One region of the Rhizobium sp. NPDC090275 genome, then DNA from elsewhere that is predicted to be linked to it. Evidence: riboswitches for the same ligand, from Rfam matches in the RefSeq annotation. Region 1 holds a riboswitch; the other holds the start of a gene.
What was found. Region 1 has a riboswitch for S-adenosylmethionine ahead of metA (homoserine O-succinyltransferase). Riboswitches for the same ligand answer to the same signal wherever they lie in the genome.
Positions count from the first base shown of each region.

Region 1 (4,798 bases):
GCCTCAGCGGCGACACGCTCGTCGTCAAGACCCGCGAGGGCGCCGACCAGACCATTGCGTTGAAGCCGGAATGGAAGGTTGGCGGCATCAAGAAGGCGTCGGTCGAAGACATCAAGCCGGGCGATTTCGTCGGCATCGCCTCGCTGCCCAAACAGGACGGCGGCGATGGCGCGCTTGAGGTTCTGATCTTTCCGGCAGCCATGAAAGGCACCGGCGAAGGCAGCCGCCCCTGGGATCTGAAGCCCAACAGCAGCATGACCAATGCGACCGTTGCCAAGGCAGTCAAATCCGTCGATGGCCACACCGTGACGCTGACCTATCAGGGCAAGGAAAAGACCATCTCGATATCGGACGATACGCCGATCGTGACCTTCACCGCCGCGCAGAAGTCGGACCTGACGCCGGGCGCGCATGTCATCGTCATGGGCGAGAAGGCAGCGGACGGAACGGTCTCTGCGGCACAGGTCACGGTCGGCACCAACGGCATCGTTCCACCGATGTGATCCCGATCGAGACGATCAGAGCGCAGGCGCCGGCGTGTTCGGCGCCTTGTCCGCCACCTTGTTTTCGTCGGGCTTCGCGGCAAGTGCTTCGAGATGCAGCACGCGTGGATGGAAGGCCTCGATATAGGCGTCGGAGCGGCCGATATAGATCATCGTCGCATCCGGCATCGCCTCGAGCACCTTCATCATCGTCGACTGCCACTCGGGCTCCATACCCTCGAGCACTTCGTCGAAGACCATCCATTGTGGCCGAACCAGCAAGAGGCGCGCGAAACCGATAGCCCGCTGTTCATCGGCATCGAGCAGCTTGTCCCAGCGCGCGCGCGTGTCCAGACGAGCAATGAGATTGTGCAGCCCCGCCTTTTCGAGCGCGGCCACCACATCGTCGTTCTTGTAGGTGTCGGCGGCTGCGGGAAACGCCAGCGCTTCGCGCAAAGTACCACCCGGAATATAGGCCGATTGCGGCACGAACAGCATGTCGTCGGTGGGTGGCAGGCCGATCTTGCCGCTGCCGCACGGCCACAGCTCCGACATCGCCAGGAACAACAGCTTGCGATTGACGTTGTGATCGCCGTTGATCATCACCTTCTCGCCGGCCTTGATGGTGACGCTGCCCTCATGCAGGCGGAAGCCGCCGCACTGGTCGATCTCCTCGTCCATCTTGGTGGCGATCGTCACATCCTCGAGCGTCAGCGTACCCGGCGCGCTGCGCTCATAGGCGATCGTTTCCTTGAGATCGACGTCGTCGCCCATGGTGGTCAATGCCTGGCGGAAATCGGTGACGCGCATCAAGGTTGCGCGCCATTCGGCGATTGGGCCGAAGTTTGACACGTACCAGCGCAGCGCCGTGTTGACCTGGTTGAACGCGCCGACCGACATCATCAGCTGGCCGAAGGTGAGGCCACCGGAGAAATAGGCGGGTGCGGCCACGATGATCGGAATGACGACGACGAGCCAGCCGTAGCCAGCCGACACCCAGGTCAGGTTGACGTTTGCCATCGCCAGCTTCTTGATGACGGCGAGAACGGCGCTGATATCGGTGTTGATCCGCCCCCGTTCATTCTCCTCGCCACGCGCAGCCGTGATCGCCGGAATATTCTCGTTGGCATGCATCAGCGCGAAACGCAGCTCGGCTTCCTTGGAGAAGCGGTCCGCATTGAGCTTGACGAGCTTGCGCCCGACGAGCTGGCTGAGCACCGAGGCGGACGCGGCGTAGAAGATCGCCGCCCAGACCATATAGCCCGGAATGGAAAAGGCGTACTCGCCGAAGCGGAAGACGAAGCCGCTCGACAGTTCCCAGAGAACGCCGATGAAGCTCACCAGCAGGATCGTCGATTGCACCAGGCCGATGACGAGCCCGGTCGTGCTTTCCGCCAGATTGCGAGCATCCTCATGCAAGCGCTGATCCGGATTGACACCGATCAGCCCGCTGGAGGCGAGCCTGAGCGCCCGCTTGCGCTGCAGCCACTGGTCGACAAGATCGCGCGTCAGCCCCTCGCGCATGTAAAGCGCCGTCATCTGGTTCAGCCAGGCCTGCACCACGTTGAGCAAAAGCAGCATGCCGGCGATCAGCGCGAAGATCTTCAGCTGGTGGAAAAATCCGGGCAGGTCGCGGCGCGAGATGGCGTCGTAGAATGGCGCATTCCACTGGTTGAGGATGACGGTGGCATAGGCCGTCGCCAGAATGATCCCGATCAACGCCGTCGAGAGAATGAGCACCGGCGCGCGCACCCTGGAATGCCAGAATGCCGAAAACATCACCTTGAGGCGGAAGATCAGGCTGAGATCATACCCTACCCGGTCCTGCCCCTGGATGCTCGGTCTGCTTTTGACGTCCTCTGCCATCATGCTTCCTTACGCGTATGTAGCCCCTGAATAGCACCGTGAGTCAGCCTGTCCAGCAACAGTTTCTAGCATCAGGTAATGCGCGAGTTACCTCGGCAAATAGGCGACGCCACGTATCGGTCATTGATTCGCGGCCTGACTGGGTCTATTTAGAGCGCTCCGTGGTGATTTGGCCGGCCGGCTTGCAGCCACGTTAAAGAAGTTGCTAAAGGGCCGCGTGCGGACCGATAGCGATATTTTCGTTTTTTCATCGAGTGACCGCTATGCCGATCAAGATCCCCGATACCCTGCCCGCCTTTGAAACCCTGGTTCAGGAAGGTGTGCGCGTGATGACCGAGACGGCCGCGATCCGTCAGGACATTCGCCCCCTGCAGATCGGGCTTCTGAACCTCATGCCGAACAAGATCAAGACCGAGATCCAGATGGCGCGCCTCATCGGCGCCTCGCCGCTGCAGGTCGAGCTGTCGCTTGTTCGCGTCGGGAACCACAAGGCGAAGAACACCTCGGAAGATCATCTCTTCTCCTTCTACCAGACCTGGGAGGAGATCAAACACCGGAAGTTCGACGGCTTCATCATCACTGGCGCGCCGATCGAAACGCTTCCATACGAAGACGTTACTTATTGGGATGAAATGCAGCAGATTTTCGACTGGACGCGCACCAACGTGCACTCCGCGATGAATGTCTGCTGGGGCGCGATGGCCGCGATCTACCATTTCCACGATATTCCCAAGCACGCGCTGACGGAAAAGGCCTTCGGCGTCTACCGCCACAAAAACCTCAAGCCGTCGTCGGTCTATCTCAACGGCTTCTCCGACAATTTCGAGGTTCCGGTCTCGCGCTGGACGGAAGTGCGCCGCGCCGATATCGAAAAATCCGACACGCTGGAAATCCTGATGGAATCGAGCGAGATGGGCGTGTGCCTCGTTCACGAGAAGAAGGGCAACCGGCTCTATATCTTCAACCACGTCGAATATGATTCGACATCGCTCGGTGACGAGTATTTTCGCGATGTGAATGCCGGCGTCCCGATCAAGATGCCGCACAACTATTTCCCGCATAACGACCCGTCGATCCCGCCGCAGAACCGCTGGCGCAGCCACGCGCATCTGCTGTTCGGCAACTGGATCAACGAAATCTACCAGACGACACCTTACAATCTGGAAGATATTGGCGAGGACGGCTGAGATCTTTTCGCTTTGCTTGACACGCCGCCGGACCTGACCGGCGGCGTTTGTTTTTTATATCGCGGCGGTTGCGATTTCATTCAATTGAGAGCAGGTTCTGGCCCGAAATTGCGGACGCGAACCGGGGAGGAAACAGGATGGCGGATGGATTGAAGCGGGACGTTTTTGGAACGACGAAGACGGGCGAAACCGTCCATCGCGTCGAAATCTCGGGCGGCGGCCTGACCGCCAAGGTGATCACCTGGGGCGCCGTCATCCAGGACCTCAGGCTCGAGGGCCATGACGCGCCGCTCACGCTCGGCTTCGATGATTTCGACAGCTATCCCGCTCATTCCGCCTATTTCGGCGCGACACCCGGCCGCAACGCCAACCGCATCGGCGGCGGCAAGTTCACGATCGACGGCAAGAATTATCAGCTCGACCTCAACGAAAACGGCGTCAGCCACCTGCATGGCGGCTTCGAGAACATCGCGCTGCGCAACTGGACGATCGTCGAGCATGACAACGACCGCGTCGTCCTGAAGATCGTCGACGCCGATGGCCGCGGCGGCTATCCCGGCAATTGCACCATACTCGTCACCTACCGCGTGCATGGCGACGGCGAACTCTCGGTCGTCTACGAGACGACCAGCGACCAGCCGACCATCGCCAATGTCTGCCAGCACGCCTATTTCAATCTCGATGGTCGCGACGACACGCTTGGCCACGACATCATGATCGCGGCCGACAGCTATCTTCCAACCGACGAGCGCCAGATCCCGACCGGCGAGATCCGCCCGGTGCAAGGCACGGTCTTCGATTTCCGCGAAATGGCCTCGCTGAAGCGCTTCGAGGGCGACACCCAGGCGCTCTACGACCACAATTTCTGCCTCTCATCCGAACGTGTCGCCAAGCGCTCCGTGGTGCTCGCGCGCAGCCTCTATTCAGGCGTGTCGATGGAAGTGCGAACGACCGAGCCCGGCGTCCAGTTCTACGCCGCCTTCAAGCTCGATGTGCCGGTGCCTGGCATCGGCGGCCGCAAATACGGCCCCTTCGCCGGCTTCTGCCTGGAAACCCAAATCTGGCCCGACGCCATCAACCACGAGGGCTTCCCCAACGCGGTTCTGCGCCCCGGCGAAGTGCTGCGCCAGGAAACGGACTACATATTCTCCAAGAGCTGACAGCAGCAAGCCGACCGCTTCTGATGTCATCAAACCCTCGCAGAGCTCTGCGAGGGTTTTTTCATGCAAGTTAGCGCTTGCAATTGGTTCCAAAGAGGTTCTA
Region 1 is NZ_JBIVYL010000010.1:62,457-67,254, forward strand. It holds gene ACIQUB_RS23400 (DUF5666 domain-containing protein) at 1-503, shown strand, start outside; gene ACIQUB_RS23405 (ABC transporter ATP-binding protein/permease) at 519-2,348, opposite strand; SAM riboswitch at 2,500-2,577, shown strand; gene metA (homoserine O-succinyltransferase) at 2,612-3,535, shown strand; gene ACIQUB_RS23415 (aldose epimerase family protein) at 3,673-4,695, shown strand.

Region 2 (4,798 bases), on a different contig from region 1:
CAGAAATCGAAGATATCGTGCTGGGCCTTCTTGTCGACGTCGACGACGGCCGTGTGGTGCTTGCCGCGATAGCCGATCAGGCCGTCCTTGTCGCCGGCGAGATCGATCGACAGCGCGATGCCGCCGCCCGAGACGTTCGGCTTTGTGCTTGCGACCAGCGTTTCGGCATCGTGCAGCGCCAGAAGTTCCGGTTCGCCGAGCAGCGACTGGCCAATGCGGAAGCGGATCTGCGACAAGCGCGAGCCGCGACGCACGACGATCGGGAAGGTGCGCGGCGAGATTTCGAGATAGAGCGGGCCGGAGTAGCCGGCCGGGATCTTGTCGAACTCCTGCGCATAATCGGTGATGACGCGGGTGAAGATATCGAGGCGGCCGGTCGAGCTTTTCGGGTTGGCCGAGGCCGACATGTCGGCCGGCAGATCGAGGCGCTCCATGAGGGGCACGATGTAGACGCAGCCGGTTTCGAGCACCGCGCCTTCCGAGAGATCGACGACATGCAGGCTCAATCGGTCGAGCTTGTCGGAGACGAGGCTGTTCGGACCCGGCATGAAGCTGGCGCGGACACGGAATGCCTTGGCGCCGAGACGGAGATCAAGGCTCGCCGGCTGGATCTGGTCGCTGTCGAGCTCGCGCTCCGCGACGAGGCGTCCCGTCTCGAACAACGCGGCAATCGCGCGGTCTGCCAATATTCCTGTTTCGCGAGCCATCATGCCCCATCCATAATTTGCCGCAGACAAAACCAAAATCGAGGAATTGACGCAAGCGCGCAACAGCAGTATTGCAGCTTTATCCCGTGGTGATTTGGCCGGTCGGCTTGCAGCCACGTTAAACAAGTGGCTAAATAGACCGGGTTGAAACCGGTCTGCATTCGCGGCCGGTTTTTTTGTGTTTGAAAGTGGTGATGGCATGAGCAAGACCTGGCGCCCGGCAACCCAACTGGTCCACGGCGGAACGCTGCGCTCGCAGTATAGCGAGACATCCGAAGCGATCTATCTCACGCAAGGGTTTGTCTACGACAGCGCGGAAGCCGCCGAGGCGCGCTTCAAGGGCGAGACCGAGGGCTATATCTACGCCCGTTACGGCAGCCCGACCAACGACATGTTCGAAAAGCGCATGTGCGCGATGGAAGGTGCCGAAGAAGCCCGTGCCACCGCATCGGGCATGGCAGCCGTCGCCGCCGCCATCCTCTGCCAGGTGAAAGCCGGTGACCATATCGTGGCCGCCCGCGCGCTCTTCGGCTCCTGCCGCTGGGTGGTCGAGACGCTGGCGCCGAAATACGGCATCGAGTGCACGCTGGTCGACGGCCGCTATCTGGAGAACTGGGAAAAGGCGATCCGCCCGAACACCAAGGTGTTCTTCCTGGAAAGCCCGACCAACCCGACGCTCGAAGTGGTCGATATCGCCGGCGTTGCCAAGCTCGCCAACCAGGTCGGTGCCAAGGTCGTGGTCGATAACGTCTTCGCGACGCCGATCTTCCAGAAGCCGCTGGAACTCGGCGCCCATATCGTCGTCTATTCCGCGACCAAGCATATCGACGGCCAGGGCCGCAGCCTCGGCGGCGTGATCCTCTCGGATACGGAGTGGGTCAACGAGCATCTGCAGGACTATTATCGCCACACGGGTCCGGCCATGTCGCCGTTCACGGCGTGGACGCTGCTCAAGGGTCTCGAGACGCTGCCGCTGCGTGTCAAGCAGCAGACCGAGAACGCCGGCAAGATCGCCGACTTCCTGGCCGAGCAGAAGCAGGTGGCCAAGGTGATCTATCCCGGCCGCAAGGATCATCCGCAGGCCGATATCGTCGCCAAGCAGATGAAGGGCGGCTCGACGCTGGTGGCGATCGAGCTCAAGGGCGGCAAGGAAGCGGCGTTCGCGCTGCAGAACGCGCTTGAGATCGTCAAGATCTCCAACAATCTCGGCGACGCGAAGAGCCTGATCACGCATCCGGCGACGACCACGCACAAGAACCTGACGGACGAGGCCCGCGCCGAGCTCGGCATTTCTCCGGGCACCGTGCGCCTGTCCGCTGGTATCGAGGATACGGACGACCTGATCGAGGATTTCGCGCAGGCGCTCTCCAAGATCAAGGCCTGATCAAGAATAGCCGGCCGGGTCCATGTGATCCGGTCGGCATTTAAACGCGCATTTTTGCAATTTACTCGCGCTGAGCGGGAGTGGCATTAGTCTTAACGCGCGAATTTTTCGCGCTTACAGCCAATTGATTGCGGATTCCAGCCTGGTTTATTGACCTGCCGCACCTCTTATAAGATACCAGTAAGGTATTCTTATTATGGTGTAGGCATGTACCGCGCCCTGACACGAGATATTGAAGTGGTGGTCGAGCCCTTTTACCTGGAGGAGCAATCCGACCCGGACGACGACCGCTATGTGTGGGGCTACCGCATCGTCATCAGCAATAATTCCGACCTCACTGTACGCCTCGTCAACCGCTATTGGAACATCACCGACCAGAACGGCGTCGTCGATGAAGTGAGCGGCGCAGGCGTCGTCGGCGAGCAGCCGACGCTTAGCCCTGGTGATACCTACGAATATTCGTCGGGCTGCCCGCTCGATACGCCATCGGGCCTGATGTTCGGCCACTACCAGATGGAAACTGATAAAGGCGAGGTCTTCCAGGTGGAAATCCCCGCCTTCTCTCTTGATTCACCCGGCCTGCTCAGAGTGCTGAACTAACCTTTGTCTTCTCGCATGTCGGTGCCGCAAAACCGCTGCACACTTTTGCGCGACATGCTTCGGGTTACTCAGCCGCCTGCGCGAGCTCTTCGGCCTCGAAACGATAGGTCGTCGAGCAGAATTCGCAGGTGACCGCGATCTTGCCCTCTTCCTGGCTCGCTTCGATCTCCTCGGCGGAGAAGCCCTTGAGCACGCCCTTGATCTTCTCGCGCGAGCAGGAGCAGCGGTCGAACACTTCGCGCGGCTCGTAAACGCGCACGCCGCGCTCGTGGAACAGCCGGAACAGCAGGCGCTCGACGCCGACCTGCGGATCCGTCAGCTCGTCGGCGTCGATGGTCTCCACCAGCGAACGCGCTTCGGCCCAGGCATCGTCTTCCGCATGCTGGACGGTACCTTCGTCGCCATCGCCGCCGTGCAGGTCGGCCTGACGCATGCGCTCGGGCGCTTCCGGCAGGAACTGGGCAACGAGCCCCCCTGCCCGCCAGCGATGACGCGGCTTGCCTTGCTCGTCGCGGTCGAACAGTTCGGCGGCGGCCAGACGCACGCGCGTCGGGATCTGCTCCGACTGGCGGAAGTAGGTGCCGGCAATGTCTTCCAGCGTGGCGCCGTCGAGCGCGACGATGCCCTGGTAAGGCTGGCTGAACTTGCCCTGGTCGATGGTAAAGGCCAGCATGCCCTTGCCGAGCAGTTGCTCGGGCTCGGCGCGGCCAGCGGCAACAGCCTCGTCCAGAAGCGTCTGGTCGAAGCGGGCGTAGGCGCGCACGTTCTCGGGCGTCGAGAAGTCGGCGACAAGCAGATCGACCGGGCCGTCGCTCTTGGTCTGGACAGTGAACTTGCCTTCGAACTTCAGCGACGTACCAAGCAGCACCGTCAGCGCGATGACTTCGGCCAGCAGGCGGGCGACGGGCGCGGGATAGTTGTGGCGATCGAGGATCGCATCCAGCATCGGGCCGAGCTGGACGGCGCGACCGCGCACATCCAGGCCTTCCACCTGAAACGGAACGACATGATCATCGCCGGCGAAATCGAATTCGCCGAGGGTGGCTGCAGCTTCTGCCATGGTCTTCTCCTAGTCTGAGGGCAGCGGACGAGCCCGTCCATCCGCCAGCGCGGCCACGGGCCTGTCCGGCCCGATGTGGCCTCCAGTATGGTTCAGATCGCGCCCAGGCACCAAGCAAGAATCGACTTCTGCGCATGAAGACGGTTTTCCGCTTCATCGAAGACCACGGATTGCGGGCCGTCGATCACTTCGTCGGTAACTTCCTCACCGCGATGGGCCGGCAGGCAATGCATGAACAATGCATCCTTGTCGGCCTGTGCCATCAAAGCCGAATTGACCTGATAAGGCTGGAAGACGTTGTGACCCCGGGCCCGATGTTCCTGATTCATGGAGACCCAGGTATCGGTCACCACGCAATCGGCGCCGGCGACCGCACGGTCTGCATCATGGCTCAGCATGATCTCGGCGCCCTCATTGCGGGCCCAGTTCAGATAGTGATCCTTCGGCTCGGAACCAAGGGGTACCGCCATGTTCATGCGATAGCCGAAACGGGCGGCCCCTTCGACCAGCGAATGCAGCACGTTGTTGCCATCGCCCATCCAGGCAATCGTCTTGCCCTTGATGGGACCGCGATGCTCTTCGAAGGTCATGATGTCGGCCATGATCTGGCAGGGATGGGTGTCATCCGTCAGCGCGTTGATCACAGGAACGGTCGCGTGTTCGGCGAGCTCCAGCATGCGCGCATGGTCGGTGGTGCGGATCATGATCGCATCGACATAGCGCGACAGGACCTTGGCGGTGTCGCCAATCGTTTCAGCGCGGCCGAGCTGCATTTCGGTGCCGGAGAGGAACAGCGTCTCGCCGCCGAGCTGGCGCATGCCGACGTCGAAGGAGACGCGGGTGCGGGTCGAGGGCTTTTCGAAGATCATCGCCAGCATCTTGCCTGCCAGCGGCTTGTCGCCCTGGCCGGCCTTGAAGGCCTGCTTGCGGGTCTTGGCGTCGTCCATGATGACCCGGAGGTCGGAGGAGGTTACCGCGGAAAGATCGAGAAAGTGTTTTGGGGAAGCCATCTGTCTTTAACCTGTTGCGCCCGCCATCCGGCCGGGC
Region 2 is NZ_JBIVYL010000005.1:12,455-17,252, forward strand. It holds gene ACIQUB_RS13840 (2'-deoxycytidine 5'-triphosphate deaminase) at 1-710, opposite strand, end outside; SAM riboswitch at 784-862, shown strand; gene ACIQUB_RS13845 (O-succinylhomoserine sulfhydrylase) at 907-2,091, shown strand; gene apaG (Co2+/Mg2+ efflux protein ApaG) at 2,299-2,691, shown strand; gene ACIQUB_RS13855 (Hsp33 family molecular chaperone) at 2,756-3,751, opposite strand; gene argF (ornithine carbamoyltransferase) at 3,844-4,761, opposite strand.
Region 2: linked by a shared signal. The riboswitch ahead of ACIQUB_RS13845 (O-succinylhomoserine sulfhydrylase) and the one ahead of metA (homoserine O-succinyltransferase) in region 1 are both predicted to bind S-adenosylmethionine.